DNA from 2 places in the Streptosporangium heterodermiicola genome. Region 2 is predicted to be linked to the other one. Evidence: riboswitches for the same ligand, from Rfam matches in the RefSeq annotation. Region 2 holds a riboswitch; the other holds the start of a gene.

Region 1 (8,081 bases), on a different contig from region 2:
CCCGCCTGGTGGTGATCACCGTCTCCTTGGCCCGCTCCGGGGCTCCCGAGGCCCCGTCGCGGGCCGCCCACAGCCCCGCCAGCCGGCTGAACGCCTCGGCGGCCTCCGCTCCCGGCGCGAGGTCGGGGTGGAGCAGCCTCGCCAGCCTCCGGTACGTCCGGTGCGGGAAGTCCCCGCCGAACAGGTCCTCGGGTGTGCGGGCGGCGGTCACCAGCGCGATCGCCTCGGCCGTGGTGGTCATCTGATCTCCTCCTCCCTGGACGGCCGCAGCAGGGCGGGGTGCAGGAGCCGGGCGTCGCCGGCCCGGTAGAGCTTGGCGCGCGGCCCGCCCCTGGCCCCGCCGCTCTCGGTGGTCTCGCCGGTGCCCTCCACGAAGCCGGGCACCGACAGGATCTTGCGGTGGAAGTTGCCCGCGTGCAGCGGCACGCCCCAGACCGTCTCGTAGACGCCGCGCAACTCGGAGATCGTGAACCTCTCGCCAGCGAACGCGGTGGCCAGCGGCGTGTACTCCAGCTTGCCGCGAGCCCGCTCCAGCCCGTGCGCAAGGATGCGGTCGTGGTCGAACGCGAGCTCGGGCAGCTTGTCGACCGGGTGCCAGGAGGCGTCGGCCGCGTCCGAGCCCGCCCGCGGGTCGGGCAGGTCGGGGGCGAACGCCAGGTAGGAGACCGACACGATCCTCATGCGGGGATCACGCTCGGGCGCCCCGTAACTGGCGAGCTGCTCGATGTGGAATCGGCCCGACAGCCCGGCCAGCCCCGTCTCCTCGGCCAGCTCCCGCGCCGCGGCCTGCGGCAGGTCCTCTCCCGGCCGGATGAACCCCCCGGGCAGCGCCCACAGCCCCGCATAGGGTTGCTCGGCCCGCCTGATCAGCAGAACGCGCAACCCGCCCCCGCGAATGGTGAGCGCCACCACGTCGACCGTCACCGCGACCGCCGGATATGCCCGGGGGTCGTACCCGGCCAGGAACTCGGATTCATCCATCACATGTCCTTCTCAGATTGAGACAGTCTCAGTATGAGAATAACAGTGTGCCGCTGTCAATGACTTCGCGATGATCCGTCCCTGTTCGTCGCGCTCCGGGTGCCGAACCCCGGGTGGGGCGGATCGGCGGCCGGCCGTTCAGGCTTCCGCTCCAGGGCGTCCGTGAGGTCTCGTCGCAACGCGAGGAGCCGGAAAACGGATGAGGGACCGGCCTCGTGAGAACGGGGCCGGTCCCTCATCGTGCCTGCCGCGGGAGCAGGTGGTCTTCCGGCCCGAAGCGGCGAGGCTCGGACCAGTTCACAAAGGAGTCAGAAGGGTCAGAAGGATCAGAAGGCCTCTTCGGGCAGGTCCATCAGGTCCTGGTCGGTGGCGTCGAGCGTGCGGCGCTCGGCGGCGATGCGGGGCAGGACGGTCTGGGCGAAGAACGCGGCCGCGGAGACCTTGCCGGTGTAGAAGGCGTGGTCGCTCCCCTCGGTGGCCGATCCCAGCGCGGCCAGGGCCACCTCGGCCTGGCGCAGCAGCAGCCAGCCGATCACCAGGTCACCCAGGGCGAGCAGGAACCGGGTGGTGTTCAGGCCGACCTTGTAGACCTCCTGCGGGGTCTCCAGCGAGCCGATCGCCCAGCCCGCCATGGTGTCGGCCATGGCCTTGACGTCGTCGGCGGCCTCGCCCAGGAGCTCGCGCCCCTCCTTCAGCCGCCCGTTGCCCGCCTCGGAGGCGGAGAAGGCCTTCACGTCCGCGTACAGCGAGCCGAGGGCGGCCCCCTGGTTGCGCAGGACCTTGCGGAAGAACAGGTCCATGCCCTGGATCGCGGTGGTGCCCTCGTAGAGGGAGTCGATCTTCGCGTCCCTGATGTACTGCTCGATCGGGTAGTCCTGCAGGTATCCGGAGCCGCCCAGGGTCTGCAGCGAGCGGGACAGCAGCTCGTACGAGCGCTCGGAGCCGACGCCCTTGACCAGCGGCAGCAGCAGGTCGTTCATCGCCTCGGCGTGCTCGTCCCTGCGGCCCTCGTGCCCGGCGATCAGCACGTCGTCCTGGTAGGTGGCGGTGAGCATGACCAGGGCCCGCATGCCCTCGGCGTACGACTTCTGGAGCATCAGCTCCCGGCGTACGTCCGGGTGGTGGGTGATCGTCACGCGGGGGGCCGACTTGTCGGCCATCTGGGTGAGGTCGGCGCCCTGCACCCGCTGCTTGGCGTAGGCGAGGGCGTTGAGGTAGCCGGTGGAGAGCGTGGCGATCGCCTTCGAGCCGACCATCATCCGGGCGTGCTCGATGATCATGAACATCTGCTTGATGCCCTCGTGCACCTCGCCGATGAGCGTGCCCACGGCCGGGTGCTCGCCGCCGAAGGTGACCTCGCAGGTCGTGGAGACCTTGAGGCCCATCTTCTTCTCGACGTTGGTGACGTAGACGCCGTTGCGCTCGCCGAGCTCGCCGGTCTCCAGGTCCACGTGGTACTTCGAGACCAGGAACATCGACAGGCCCTTGGTGCCGACGCCGTGCCCCTCGGGGCGGGCCAGTACCAGGTGGAAGATGTTGTCGGACAGGTCGTGCTCGGCGCTGGTGATGAAGCGCTTCACGCCCTCGATGTGCCAGGTGCCGTCGTCCTGCTTGACGGCCTTCGCGCGGCCGGCGCCCACGTCGGAGCCGGCGTCCGGCTCGGTGAGCACCATGGTGGCGCCCCACTGCCTCTCGATGGCCAGCTCGGCGTAGCGCCGCTGGTCCTCGGTGCCGATCGTGTGCAGGATGTGGGCGAAGGCCGGGCCGCTGGAGTACATCCAGATGGCGGGGTTGGAGCCGAGCACCAGCTCGGCCAGGGCCCAGCTCACGCTGCTCGGCAGGCCGGGGCCGCCCATCTCGGCGGGAAGGCCGAGGTTGGTCCAGCCCGCGTCGCGGTAGGCGGCGAAGGACTTCTGGAAGCCCTTCGGCATCGTCACCGACCCGGTGGCGGGGTCGAACACCGGCGGGGTGCGGTCGCCCTCCTCGAAGGAGTCGGCGAGCACGCCCGTGGCGAGACGGTTGACCTCCTCCAGGACGCTCCGCACGACGTCCTCGTCCAGATCGGCGTAGAGGCCGGTGCCCAGGATGTCCCGGCGCCCGAAGACCTCGAAGAGGTTGAACTCCAGGTCACGGACGTTGCTCTTGTAGTGGCCCATGGGGTCTGCTCCTTGAAACCGGGGATCCGGAACTGTCCATACTCGCCAGTAACGTTACCTGTAATGCTACCCGCGAGTAACCCCTAGAAAACAACCCCTACTAGGACGTTCGTCATACGGCCCGCGGACGCTCCGGCGGGGTCGATCGACGGCCGGGGAAAGCTTCTCCTAGGCTCGTCCCATGGACGAGCAGTGGCGGGCCGACCTCGGGAGGTGGGGCATCCCCGAGGAGATCGCGGCCAGGGCGCCGGTGAGTCCCTGGGGGCACTCCCCGGCACGGTTCGCCGAGCGCACCGACCTCGCCCTCGCGGTTCCCGGGGGCCCCACCCTGGCGCGGATCGCCGAGGCCCTCCCGCCCGGCGGAAGCGTGCTGGACGTCGGTGCAGGGACCGGCGCGGCCTCCCTGCCGCTGGGCCGGAGCCTGGGGGAGCTGATCGCGGTCGACCCCTCCGACGCCATGCTCGCCGAGCTGACCTCCAGGGCCACGGCGCTCGGCGTTCCCGCCCGGATCGTGGCCGGCCGCTGGCCCGACGTCGCGGACCGCACGCCGGTCGCGGACGTCGCGGTCTCCGCCCACGTCGTCTACGACGTGCCCTACCTGGCGGAGTTCCTCACCGAGCTCACCCGCCACGCCCGCGCCCGAGTCGTCCTGGAACTCACCGGCCGGCACCCGATGAGCTGGCTCAACCCCCTCTGGCAGCACTTCCACGGCATCACCCGCCCCGGCGGGCCCACGGCCCACGACGTGATCGCCGTCGCGGAGGGGCTCGGCCACCGGGTCCGCCACGAGTGGCGGGTGGCCCCGCTGCCCCGCTTCACCCGGCTCGTCGACCTCGCGGAGAGCGCCTGCCGGAGGCTCTGCCTCGGCCAGGAGCGGGCCGACGAGGTCATCACGGCGGTGGTCGAGCTGGACATGTGGCCGGTGCCTCGCGACCGGTGGTTCACACTCTGGTGGGAATCAAAGTGAGATCCGGCTCGTTCCTTCGATAGAACGCTCAAGAGGGCGTTTCCGGACGAGACGCGCCGTACCCGGCAGGCAAAGACGACGCTCCTGATCAAGAAGGAGCTGTCATGGCCTGGGTCTTCATTCTGGTCGCCGGTCTGTTCGAAGTCGCGATGGCGTACTCGCTCAAGCTGAGCGAAGGATTCTCCGAGCTGCTGCCGAGCCTCGGTTTCGCGGTCTTCGGCGTGCTCAGTTTCGGCCTGCTCGCCCTGGGCCTGAAGACCCTGGAGGTCGGTACGGCCTACGCCGTCTGGACCGGCATCGGAGCCGTCGGCACCGCCACGCTCGGTATCGTCGTCCTCGGCGAGAACGCGTCGGCACTCAAGATCGCGTCGATCCTGCTCATCATCGCGGGCGTCGTCGGGCTCAACCTCGCCGGAGGCGGCCACTGACCACCCGTCAGGGGGTTTCGGCGGGCCGTACGGGACGCGTCGGGCAGCGTGACCTGCGGATCCTGGAACGGCTTGCCCGAAACCAGCTTGACGGCTTTGGTGGTGTCGGGTTGGGTGGGCTCATGATTGACGTTCACTGTGTGACCTTCGACTGCGCCCAGCCGTACGAGCTGGCGACCTTCTGGCGCGACGCCACCGGCGGGGAGCTCCACCCCGACACGGAGAAGAACGACGACGAGGTCCTCCTCCAGGGTGGCCGGGTCGACCTGCTCTTCATCAAGGTTCCCGAGGACAAGGCGGGCAAGAACCGCGTCCACCTGGACCTCACCGGCTCGGCGGGCACCACCCGCGACGAGGAGGTCGAACGCCTCGCCGACCTCGGCGCCACGATCTCCGGGGACCACCGCAACCCCGACGGCAGCGGCTGGGTCACGATGCTCGACCCCGAGGGCAACGAGTTCTGCGTCTGCCGCGCCGAGTACGAGAGGGTCTGACGTTCTCGACGGTCCCGGCCCGGTCCGCGAGAAGGCCCGATCGGGCCGCGGGACCGGCCGTGAGACCGGGCGACCGCGTAGCCCCGGAGGACCCCGGAAACCCTGGAGGGCCACCGGGGGCCCGGACGGCCGGACGGCCGGACCGCGGGGCTCGGTGGCTCTATCGGGCCATGAGGCTCAGCGGCCACCGGGAAGCGAGGCCTGGCCGCGTCCCTTGAGGGTCAGGGCCACGACCGCCGTGATCAGGTAGACCACGACACCCCCCTGGAGCGCGTCCAGCGCCGCCCCGAAGACGCCCTCGCCGTCGAAGACGAGCTGCACCGGGTACAGCAGGATGGCGGAGCCGAGCGCGGGATAGAGGGAGAACCTCCAGGGGTGGCGCAGCGCCCAGAGCCGGGCCTGCCGGGTCACCCGGTCGCCGGTGTCGGGCCTGCTGATCGAGCCGATGGCCGCGACGAGCGAGAACAGGCCGATACCGACCATCATCGCCCACGCGAGATCCAGGCCTCCGGAGAGCAGGTCCAGCCCCAGGCTGGTGGCCGCCACCGCGCCGCCGGTCACCGCCGCGGCCTTCCAGGGAGCACCGCGCAGCGCCGCTCCGGCGAGGGACATCTCGTCACGTCGAGTCAGTTCGTCGTTCATGTCCCCAGAGTGCCTTCCCCACCCCCTTGCCCACATCGGGGAGCAACCCTGACTGTCCCCGGGGTGACGAGACCGGCAGCGGTCGGGGATGTACGGGCGGAACACGAGGGTCGTCATCCCCTCGGACCGTAGAGCGTGCCGAGGATGTGCCAGACGATGAAGACGACGACCCACAGCAGGGCGCGCCTGGTCGGCGGGGGGCCGCCGCGCAGCAGGGAGATTCCCAGGGGGATGAGCGCGACGCAGAGGCCGCCCACGGCGATGACGGACTGCGGTTCGGTGCCCTTGAGCGTCCCGAGCGCGAGCGCCGACATCAGGCCGAGTGCGATCGAGCGGCCCAGCCCCAGGGCGCCGGAGCGGTAGGCGCCGATGGCCAGCACGACCCAGCCGAGGAAGGCAGGCCCGGACAGTGCCCTGAACGGGTGCCAGCGCGTGTCCCGCCAGGCCAGGTAGTAGTCGTCGATGCCGGTGATCATCGCTTGCAGGCCGAAGCTGTCGGTCAGGTGGAAGGCCAGGTGATCGGTGCCGAACTGGAAGGTCCGGGTGAACAGGCCGAGGATCACCAGACAGCCGCCCCACATTCCCCACAGTGGGTTGGTGGCGGCGATCCGTTGCGCCAGCGTCATGATCGCCGGCCACAGCAGGACGATCCCGAAGGCGAAGCAGGCGTAGGAGACGGTGATGAGGGTGGGGTGCCGGGTGTAGGCGGTGAGCTGCTGAGGGAAGAAGTAGTGGAACTGGGAGCGCAGGAGAATCCCGGTCATGAGCAGGGTGGGGCCGCCGATCAGCGAGAAGGCGCTCACCCATCGCCCGGGAAACGGGGGTTGCCGGTTCAGGTTGGCCTCGGCGTTGGCGGCCCGCCGGTCCGCGTCGGCCTGTCGCCATCGTGTGATTCGCCCGCGCGGCGCGACGTTCATGGGTGTCCGTCCATCCTGTCGGTTGTGGTGCGTCCCGGCGTGGTACGCCGGGCGCATCAGCATGGTGACGGGCGGTGCGGCGGGGACGCGTCTGGCTCGGGTCGCATCTTGGCCGCCGCGCACGAGCCGGTGGTACGACCCAGGTCAGATACGGGTGTCTGACCGGGGGCGGATGCCGGGTGATCCGGTGAGGCGATAGCTTCTCGTCATGGAGTGGGCTCGGCGGCTCGGTGGAAGGGGCGTTGCCGACGCGGCGGTGGCGGTGGTCGTGGCGCTGCTCGTCGGATACGCCATCGTCGATCCGCCGGGATCGTCGTCGTGGTGGCCCGCCTGGTCGGCCTGGCCGGTGGCCGCGGTCGTGAGCCTCCCGATCGCCGTCCGGCGGCGCCGGCCACGGGTCATGCTCGCCCTGGCGTGCGTCACGGGCGTGCTGGTGACCGTGGCCGGTGCCGTCGCGGTGGGCGTGACCTGGCTGTCCTTCGTGCCGACCGTGCTCGTGCTGTACGTGGTGGCCGCCACCGTCCCGGTCCGATGGTCGGTGACGGGCCTGGTGGCGTGCGTGTTCGGTGCGGTGACCGCGATTCTGGTCTTCTACGCGCGGGTGCTCCCCGGCCTCCCGCCCGCGGCCACGCCCAGCGAGATGCCGCCGTCCTGGCCGATCGAGATCGGCGTGATCTGCGTGCTGCTGGTCACCGGATGGGCCGTCGGGACGACCGTCCGCTGGAGGCGGGACATGACCGCCCGCCTCGTTCGTCACCTCTCCGACGCCGCGGTGGCCGACGAGCGCAGGCGCATCGCCCGGGAACTGCACGATGTCATCGGCCACAGCATGAGCCTGATCGCCGTCAAGGCCACCGTGGCCAACCACGTCGCCGACGCCCGCCCGCAGGAGGTACGCGCCGCGCTGGCCGTCATCGAGCAGACCAGCCGGAGCACGCTCACCGAGATCCACCGGGTGCTCGGCCTCCTGCGCTCCGACGGCGATCTGCAGGAGGCCCGCCTGCCCGTCCCGGGCGTGGCGGGCCTGCCCGGACTCGCCGCCGACGCCCGCTCGGCCGGGGTCGAGGTGGACCTGACGGTCCGCGAGGACGCCGCGCTGCCTCCCGCGGTCGCGGTGTCGGTGTACCGGATCGTGCAACAGGCGCTGACCAACGTCATCACCCACGCCGGGCCCACCCGCTGCTTGGTCACCGTGGAGGTCGACGGGAGGGAGGCCGTGGTCGAGGTCGTCGACGACGGCCCCCGCCACGGCCGCCCGCCGCGAGCGGGCCACGGCGGGCACGGCCTGATCGGCATGCGCGAACGGGCCAGGATGTACGGAGGCACGTTCAGCGCGGGATCCCGGCCGGAGGGAGGCTTCCGAGTGGCGGCCCGACTGCCCTACGACCCGAACGGCGGCGTGACATGACCGCAGACGCCACCCCGCACGATCCGCCCCCGCCCATCCGGGTCCTGCTCGCCGAGGACCAGGTCCTGCTGCGCGACAGCCTCAAGGT
Region 2 (8,081 bases):
GTGCGGATCCGTCCAAGCGGATCTCCACCACCCTCCGCGCCACCGTTGCAGTCGTCCGCGCAGCCCACACCGCAGGCGCCGCCTCCGCCGGGTGGTCAGCAGGGTCGCTCCCCGGCCTCCCCTGCCGGGGGTCAGCAGGGCCGTTCTGCGGCCACGCCGCCCTCGCCGGGGGGCCAGCAGGGTCGTTCCCCGGTCGCCCCGCCCGCGCCCCCGCCCGGCGGGCAGCAGGGTCGTGGCCCGGCCGGACAGCAGAACAACCGCGCCCCGTGGTCGCCCGGCAGCCTGTCGTCGCCCCAGGCACCCTCGGACGCGGCCGACAGGAAGGCCAAGGACGTCGGCGGCGGCTCCAGGTCGCCCCGCAAGGCGCACCTGGTGCTGCGCAGGGTCGAGCCGTGGTCGGCGATGAAGTTCAGCTTCGTCGTGTCCCTGGTCTGCTTCGTGGTGCTGTTCATCGCGGTCGCGGTGCTGTACATGGTGCTGTCCGGCCTCGGGGTGTTCGAGAACATCATCCAGACGGTCACCCAGCTGACGACGGCCGACGGCAAGGCCACCAGCGGCGTCGACATCGCCTCCTGGTTCGAGCCGGTCCGCATCCTGGGCTACACCGCCCTGATCGGCGCGGTGAACGTCGTGCTGATCACCGCCCTCTCCACTCTCGGCGCGGTGATCTACAACGTCGCCTCCGACCTGGTCGGCGGCGTGGAGGTCACCTTCAGCGAGGCCGAATAGCCGGCCCGTCGCGTGTCCCCGCCCTCTTCCGGGGGCGGGGACATGGCGCGAGCAGGCACCGAAACAGGGTAAGCTTTTCCCTGTTCGAGCGAACGGGTTCGCCTCCGCCAAACGGATGCGAGACCGTTCGTCCGCGTGATGAGGGGCTATAGCTCAGACGGTTAGAGCGCTTCCCTGATAAGGAAGAGGTCCCAGGTTCAAGTCCTGGTAGCCCCACTTCGGAGATGGGAGATCTGTGGTCGCGGCTTTGCCGCTTCCATGGGTCTCCTTCGTCGTTTACACGGGGGGACGACCCCCCGAGCCCCCCGATGTGAGGGCCTGGCCCCCACGCCCCCGTGCTTCGCGCATGGTTGTCGAGGCGCTGCCGAGGACGGAGTTCCAACGGCTCAGTTTGGCTCCGTGGCCAGGCACGTCCCGGTCTGGTGCACCTGGTCCGGCGGTGGGGGTCGATGAGTACATCGCTGCCCCAGTCGGTGAAGTCGACCTCGGTCGGGCTCGTCTCCGGCTGGTTGTCCCCAGCTGTGAAACTGATGAAGGCGCCCCTGGTGGGCGTGGCGACGCCGTCCCTCCGAAGCACACGCCGCCACGCCCGTCTCTACCGGGCTTTCCCGGACAGTAGTGCCGTCCAGGTCGTCCGAGTTTCGGTGATCGACCAGCGGTGGCTCTCGTCCACCCGGTGGCCGTCGTCGTGTTGGAGGGTGCGTCGGATGAACCCCTGTCCGCCGCGCTGGAACAGCTCGTACACCGTGGCCCGGCAACCGCACGTCCACGCCACCGGACGCGCCCGCTCCAGGACCCGGTCGGGTGGGTGCCAGTCGAGCTGGACATGATCGCGTTGCGCCATGCCCAGGTGCGGGCTCACGCAGGTCTCCAGCACCGTCACAACGGTGCCGCCTCTGCCCTAGGTGCTCTCAGCGGAGGCGTGGGGTGCGTCGTGCGGAGATCGGCGTAGCGGGCGGCGATGTGGCGGGCCGCCGCTGCCGGATCACCTGCTGGGTGTGCCGCGTACTTCCTGCGGCCCGTCCGCGCGGAGTGCTCGCCGTTCCACCACATGAAGCGGACGCCGTCGGACCAGACAAGCAGATCCACCCACACGCTCAGCAGGGCCGCGCCGTGCCCATGGTGGATGTCGGAGGTGATGCCCAGGCTCTCGAGCTCCGCGTGAAGTCGTCGCATCGAGCGCGGAGCCGGATCCTCGGCCGTCGGAACCCGTGAAGTAATCATCACGTTCAGCTAAGCCGCCGCGCTCCGGCAGGGCACGATGACAATGGGAGGCAGCCAGGGATACGGCTGTGTCCGCGAATATCCGGAGGTGGACGATGGGCACTCCAGGAACGCCTCCTGAGTGGGCCGTACGGCTGCGCGAGGAGCGCAAGGCCAAGGTCGGCACCGTGGCGGACATGGCACGTCGGCTCAAGGAAGTCGCCGGAGAACAGCGCGGCAAACTGCCCGGCATCGATGACCTCACCCGGACGATCCGGGGATGGGAACGCGGCGACCACTACCCCAGTGAGCGCTACCGCCTGCTGTACGCCCGCGCGCTGCGGAGCACCGAGACCGACCTGTTCGACCTTGCCGAGCGCCCCAGCCTGCCGGTGCCCGCGCTGCCCCTGCCGGCCGTCGCACCCGACGCCGATCTGTTCGAGCGGATCGCCCGCACTGTCCGGCAGCCCGGCCGGGTGGACCAGCGCACCGTGGACTGGCTGGCGACCTGTCTTGCCGAACATCGCAAGGTCGAAGACACCATCGGCTCCCGCCCCCTGCTTGGGATCGTGCGGCAACAGCTCGGTGTGGTGGTCGAGCTGGCCCAGGGCGCTCGCGGTTCGCTGGCCGACACGGTGGTCGACCTGGCCGCGCAGTACGCCCAGTTCGTCGCGTGGATGTCGCTGGACGTCGACGACCAGGCCGCCGCTCTGGCCTGGTACGACCGCGCGCATGATTGGGCGTTGGAGATCGGCGACGTCAACATGGCCACCACCACGCTCAGCATGAAGGCCCACCAGGCATGGAGTGCGGGCAACGCCCGCAGGTGTGTCCGGCTCGCCGACGCGGCCCGCTGGCACGATGGCCGGGTGACACCGGGTGTGCGGGGGATGGCCGCGCAGATGGCCGCCCGGGGTCACGCGCTCGCCGGTGACGCCCGGCCCGCCCGCACGCTGCTGGACGAGGCCGAGGCCCTGATCCGCCAGGCCGCCGAGCGTGCCGACGACGAGCCGGTGTGGATGTACTTCTACGACGAGACGTGGTTTCGCCTCCAGCGCGGCATGACCGAGCTGCATCTTGCCAACTGGCCCAAGGCGATCGACCTGCTGACGGAAGGGCTGTCCGGCTTGCCGGAGAGCTACAAGCGGGATCGTGCCTGGTACGGCTCATGCCTGGCCAAGGCACACGCCGAGGCCGGAGACGCGGCGGCGGCCGTACAGGTGAGCCTGCCCATCGTGGCCGACGCCGTCGGGCTGAACCGCCACGCCCGCAAGGAACTGGTCGACGCCGCAGCCCTTCTCCGGCAGAGAGGGGCGGCTCAGGTCGCCACCTTGCAGGAGGCTCTTACAGCCGCCAACCGCGCAAGCGGGGGCTGATTCTCGCGGTAAGAGCGATTCGACATCTACGCCGTCAGCGTCGAAGTCGTGTGGAAGCAGTCCCGACTGCCCGGCGAGGAGCGGTAAGTGGCCCGCATCGAATACTACGACGATCCCGACGCCCCCGAGCCGAACAGCCTGGTCGTGGGAGTGTCCGCCGTGGTCGTCGACGACGGGGGACGCATCCTCATGCAACGGCGCACCGACAACGGGCTGTGGGCGCTGCCCGGAGGCGGGATGGACCTCACCGAGTCGGTGCCCCAGACCGCCGTACGGGAGGTGAAAGAGGAGACCGGCTACGACGTCGAGGTGACCGGGATGGTCGGCCTCTACACCGACGCCCGGCACATCATCGCCTACAGCGACGGAGAGGTCCGCCGCCAGTTCAACGTCTGCCTGACGGCCCGCGTCTGTCCGGTCGCGCCGTCGCCCGCAGACCGAGTCCGCCGAGCGGCTGCCGAAGCGACGGCGAGGAGCCGCAGGCTCGGCCGTTCACGGCCTGGAAGCCGGCTCACGGGTGGCGAGGTCGAAGGTGGTGACCAGTTCCTCGGCCGCGACGGCGGGGTCGAGACCGGTGAGGAGCCGGCCGGCGACGGCGTCGATCGTCGCGCGGAGGGTCATGGCCATGAGGTGCGCGTCGAAGGCGCGGAACGCGCCGGTCCTGCGGCCCTGCTCGAACAGCTCGGCCAGCAGGTTCAGGGCACCGTCCTGGGTCCCGTCAGGCGTCGGTGCCGCGTTGAAGGCGATCTGCTGGACCGCGCGCACGTGGGCGGGGTTGGCGGCGATGAATTCCACGTTGGCGCGGATGTACGTCGCCAGTTTCTCGCGCGGGCCCTCCGCGGCCACGATCCTCGGGTGCATGTACGCCGCGGCATCGGTGAGCACCTTGGCCAGTACGTCCGCGAGCAGGTCGTCCTTGGTGGCGAAATGGTAGGAGATCAGGCGTTTGCTGCTTAGTCCCGCGTGACCGCAGATCGCTTCGAAGGTCGTCCCCGGGTAGCCCCGTTCGGCCAGGACCTCGATCGTGGCCCGTACGATCTGCTCTTTGCGGGCCTGGGTCGCCTGGGCTCGGTCGGCGGGTGCGGGCGTGGGCATGATGGGCCTTTTCGTGATCGGTGGCCCTCCCGCCGGGCCTGGTCAGCTCAGTTTGCCAGTCTGGCCGGGCTTCGGGAACGCCGCTCGTACGGCGTGCCGGTTGGCCAGGATCGCGACTCCCGCGAGCAGCAGGCCGATCACCCCTTGGTCGACCTTCATCCACAGGGGGTAGCCGCTGTCGGGCGCCACGCAGATCAGCACGATGCCGATCGTGCCCAGGATCGAGAGGGTCCTGATCCGCACGTAGGCCGATCGTTTTCCCTTGAGTGCCTGCCCGGCGAGCGAGATCAGCCACAGCGAGGCCGCCGCCACGGCGCCACCGCGCACCCAGACCACCCAGTTGACCAGGTCGGGCCGGTTGCGCAGGGCGGCGGCGATGATCAGGGTCACCAGCGACACGGCCGCCATCCCGACGAACAGGGACCGGATCCGCTGGAGGTTCACCAGCACATTGTTATCCATGCGGATAATGATTACACAGTTGGATAAGAAATGGCAATCGGCTCTCGGTGCGCTGAGCGTCGGCACCACGGCTACGAACCCGAGCACCGACGGCACGCCGTCGGCCGCGTCCGCCGTACGGGAGCTGGGGGAGACCGGCTACGACGCCGGGGTGACCGGGATGTCGGTCTCTACGGCCGGTGGGAACGCCCGTAGAGCCGTCGGGGAGGTGATTCGCCGTATCAGGGCCTTGCGCTGCACGGGAATCCGCCGGCCGCAGTCACGGCCGGCGGAGGATCTGACGCGGGAGCCTCGACCGGATTGTCGCCCGTGAGGTCGACCTAGAGTGAGGGCATGGATCCGGAACCGAGGGTGGGCACGGTCGGCCTGGTGCTTCATCCGACAAAGCAGGTGAACCGGTCGATCGACGCGATCGTCGAGACCTCCGGGAGCCGAGGCTCCCGGGTGCTCGCCCGCGAGGTCGACCGGGACCGCGTACCGGCCGAGGTCGAGATCGTTCCCGAGGCCCGGTTCGTGGCCGAGGTGGACGGTCTCGTCGCCCTGGGCGGCGACGGCACGATCCTGGGGGCTATGCGGCTGGTGATCGGCCGTCCCGTGCCCGTGCTCGGGGTCAACCACGGCAACCTGGGTTTCCTCGCCGAGGTCCACCCGGCCCAGCTGCCCTCGGCGCTGGTCCGGCTGACGGCAGGAGACTTCACCGTCGAGCAGTACGCCGCCCTGCGGATCGACGCCGGCGAGACGCGGCTGGCGACCCGGTCCGGCTTCAACGACCTGGTGCTGGGCCGGTCGTCCCGCGCCGGGGCCGTCTCCCTCGATCTGGCCGTCAACGGCCTCCAGTACGGCTACTACCGGGCCGACGCCGTGGTCGTCTCGACCCCCACCGGCTCCACCGCCTACAACTACGCGGCCGGCGGCCCGGTCCTGTCCCCGTCGTCCGGCGCCGTGGTCATCACCCCGGTCGCCCCCATGTCAGGCGTGAGCCGGCCGGTCGTGCTGGGCGCGGCCGACCACGTCCGGCTCACCGTGGCGGCCGACAGCGCGCCCGTCACCGTCGACGTCGACGGAACCCCGTCCGGGGAGCTCGGGCACGGCGAGAAGGTGAGCGTCACCGTACACGCCGAGGCCGGGCAGGTGGTGAGGCTCTCCGGGGGCGAACACACCAACCGCAGCCGGGTCAAGCTCAGCCTCCTCGACCTCCCCCTGCGCCCGGATCAGCTGCTGGAGCTGATCCCCCCTGAGCTGCGCCGCAGGGCCGAGGCCACAACCGACGGCCGCCAGACTGGTCACGCCGGACGCCGAACGACTGCCGAGCCCACCGGTGTCAGCCCTCTTGAGGCCAGAGAATGAAGAGGGGGCAGGCGCGCCGGCCGGGCCGGTCGCCGATCTCCTTGATCGCCGCACGGATCTCGCGCAGGTGGCCGGTGGTCATCTGCGGTGGAGGCTCGTCGGGCTGGTAGGTGGTACGAATCGGGTAGTCCACGCCTGGCTGCCTGGTCATCTCGATGTGGCAGCCGAGCACGTGGGTGACCGGTCGGCCGTCGGAGAAGTCGATCAGACGGTCGATGGTCCGGGCGAAGGCCGGCCAGTCCTGGATGTAGAGACGGCCCGGGTAGACCGTGTCGCCGGTGAGCAGGAACCCGGTCCACCGGTCGTAGAACGTGACCGCCGCCTCGTGGTGGCCCGGGGTGGCCAGGCACTCCAGCACACGGCCCCCCAGATCGACCCGCGCCACGGCGTCGGGATCCTTGCCGAACCCGAAGTACTCCCAGGCGGTGACCAGGTCCGCGCCGACCAGCGTGGTATCGGGGCGGTCGGTGAACTGGTCGTCGCCCGCGATGTGGTCGCCGTGCGGGTGGGTGTGCAGCACCAGCAGCTGGTACGCCTCCCGGGGATGGCGGGCGAGCCAGCCGGCGACGAGCTCGTCGACCACCCGGCGCAAGGGGAAGAACTCGGCGGACGCCGTGGCGCCGGTGTCGATCAACACCGCCCGCGCGTTTCCGAACAGCAGGAACAAGAACGGCGCCTCGTAGTCGATCGCCATGTTCTGCCGCAGGATGAACGTGTGCTCGTCGTACGCGTGGACCTGGATGTCCGGATCGGTGTTGTGCTTGGCCGACGGTGAGCCGTGAATCCACCGGACGTCCAACCCACGAGGCTGTGGAGTCACTCCGGTGAAATCGACCAGGGGTATGCCCGCGTCCATGACGTCTCCTTCGAGTGCGTCGTCTTAACAGGCCGGGTACGGCGCACATCTCGTCCGGGGCAAGCACTTACGGGCTTCCACGGCGACGGTACCTCACCGGCGTGCGCCTCTTCGGTGTGAATCTCGGGGACGTGGTGGGTCTGCCCGGTCTGCCAGGCGCCGGATTGATCGGATTGATCGGATTGATCGGATTGATCGGATTGATCGGCAGCGGGGATACCGCGGCACTCCCAGCCCGGTGAAGGGCCTATCACGTGGCGCAGCGGGGGGCAGTGCCCTGAAGGCGGTGAAGATGGGAGGCAGGTGCTCGGCGGTGTCGTCGTTCTATACGAGCGCGCCAGGTCACGCTCGTCGGGCCGTCGTTCGCCGAGCACGGGTCCCAAGAGGTTGGCGGCGAACGCGTCCTGCACGGTGGCATCGACGGCGGCAAGATACGGTTCTCAAGAAGCCGCCGTGACCAACGGGTACGACCTGTCCGACAGCGGGTTGCCCGAACCGGGGACCTCGGACCCTCGACCCGCCCGCGGTGACGGATCGTCGGACGCGTGGGAGCCGATCGGCTCCCCTGCCTGCCCGGCCTTCGCTTCGTGCCCTACGCCCGCGCCTCGACGGCCGGGCCCGCCGCGGCCCGCTCTCGCGTGACGCGGCGGCGCCGGGCCGGCAGCCCGAGCGTCGGGTTGGCGACGCCCCAGGCGGCACCCTTGCAGACCAGTTCCTTGTAGACGGCGGCGAGCCGTCCGGTCAGGACCGCCCGCACGGCGCGGTCGTCGGCGGTGACGTACTGGATCAAGCCCTCCTCGCGGCCCAGTGAGACACACTGGTTGAAGTAGCGAATCGGCGCGTCCGGGAGCTTCCCGCCGGTCAGGCGCGCCGCGATCGCGTCGGCGGCCTGCCACGCGGCCGGGGTTCCCGAGGCGCACGACATCCGCAGTGGCCTGTCACCCGGGCCCATCGCCATGGCCGCGTCGCCGACGGCGTACACGTCCGGGTGCGAGACCGAGCGCATGGTCCTG

The links. Region 2 has a riboswitch for guanidine ahead of ACSC1Q_RS08515 (MBL fold metallo-hydrolase). Riboswitches for the same ligand answer to the same signal wherever they lie in the genome.
Region 1: another riboswitch for guanidine. It lies ahead of ACSC1Q_RS36715 (DMT family transporter); the one in region 2 lies ahead of ACSC1Q_RS08515 (MBL fold metallo-hydrolase).

Annotation. Positions count from the first base shown of each region.
Region 1 covers NZ_JBPJSR010000026.1:11,769-19,849, reverse strand. Annotated here, with positions in the region: gene ACSC1Q_RS36735 (lipopolysaccharide kinase InaA family protein) at 1-241, opposite strand, end outside; gene ACSC1Q_RS36730 (NUDIX hydrolase) at 238-981, opposite strand; gene ACSC1Q_RS36725 (acyl-CoA dehydrogenase) at 1,308-3,137, opposite strand; gene ACSC1Q_RS36720 (class I SAM-dependent methyltransferase) at 3,319-4,104, shown strand; guanidine-III (ykkC-III) riboswitch at 4,124-4,189, shown strand; gene ACSC1Q_RS36715 (DMT family transporter) at 4,209-4,532, shown strand; gene ACSC1Q_RS36710 (VOC family protein) at 4,655-5,026, shown strand; gene ACSC1Q_RS36705 (hypothetical protein) at 5,204-5,668, opposite strand; gene ACSC1Q_RS36700 (hypothetical protein) at 5,782-6,585, opposite strand; gene ACSC1Q_RS36695 (sensor histidine kinase) at 6,794-7,993, shown strand; gene ACSC1Q_RS36690 (response regulator) at 7,990-8,081, shown strand, end outside.
Region 2 covers NZ_JBPJSR010000003.1:291,043-299,123, forward strand. Annotated here, with positions in the region: gene ACSC1Q_RS08470 (DUF3566 domain-containing protein) at 1-729, shown strand, start outside; tRNA gene ACSC1Q_RS08475 (tRNA-Ile) at 872-945, shown strand; gene ACSC1Q_RS08480 (hypothetical protein) at 1,325-1,606, opposite strand; gene ACSC1Q_RS08485 (hypothetical protein) at 1,609-1,905, opposite strand; gene ACSC1Q_RS08490 (NsdA family TPR-like regulatory protein) at 2,049-3,308, shown strand; partial or broken gene ACSC1Q_RS08495 (NUDIX domain-containing protein) at 3,396-3,719, shown strand; gene ACSC1Q_RS08500 (TetR/AcrR family transcriptional regulator) at 3,801-4,403, opposite strand; gene ACSC1Q_RS08505 (hypothetical protein) at 4,446-4,865, opposite strand; gene ACSC1Q_RS08510 (NAD(+)/NADH kinase) at 5,199-6,212, shown strand; gene ACSC1Q_RS08515 (MBL fold metallo-hydrolase) at 6,187-7,011, opposite strand; guanidine-III (ykkC-III) riboswitch at 7,082-7,149, opposite strand; gene ACSC1Q_RS08520 (NAD(P)/FAD-dependent oxidoreductase) at 7,661-8,081, opposite strand, start outside.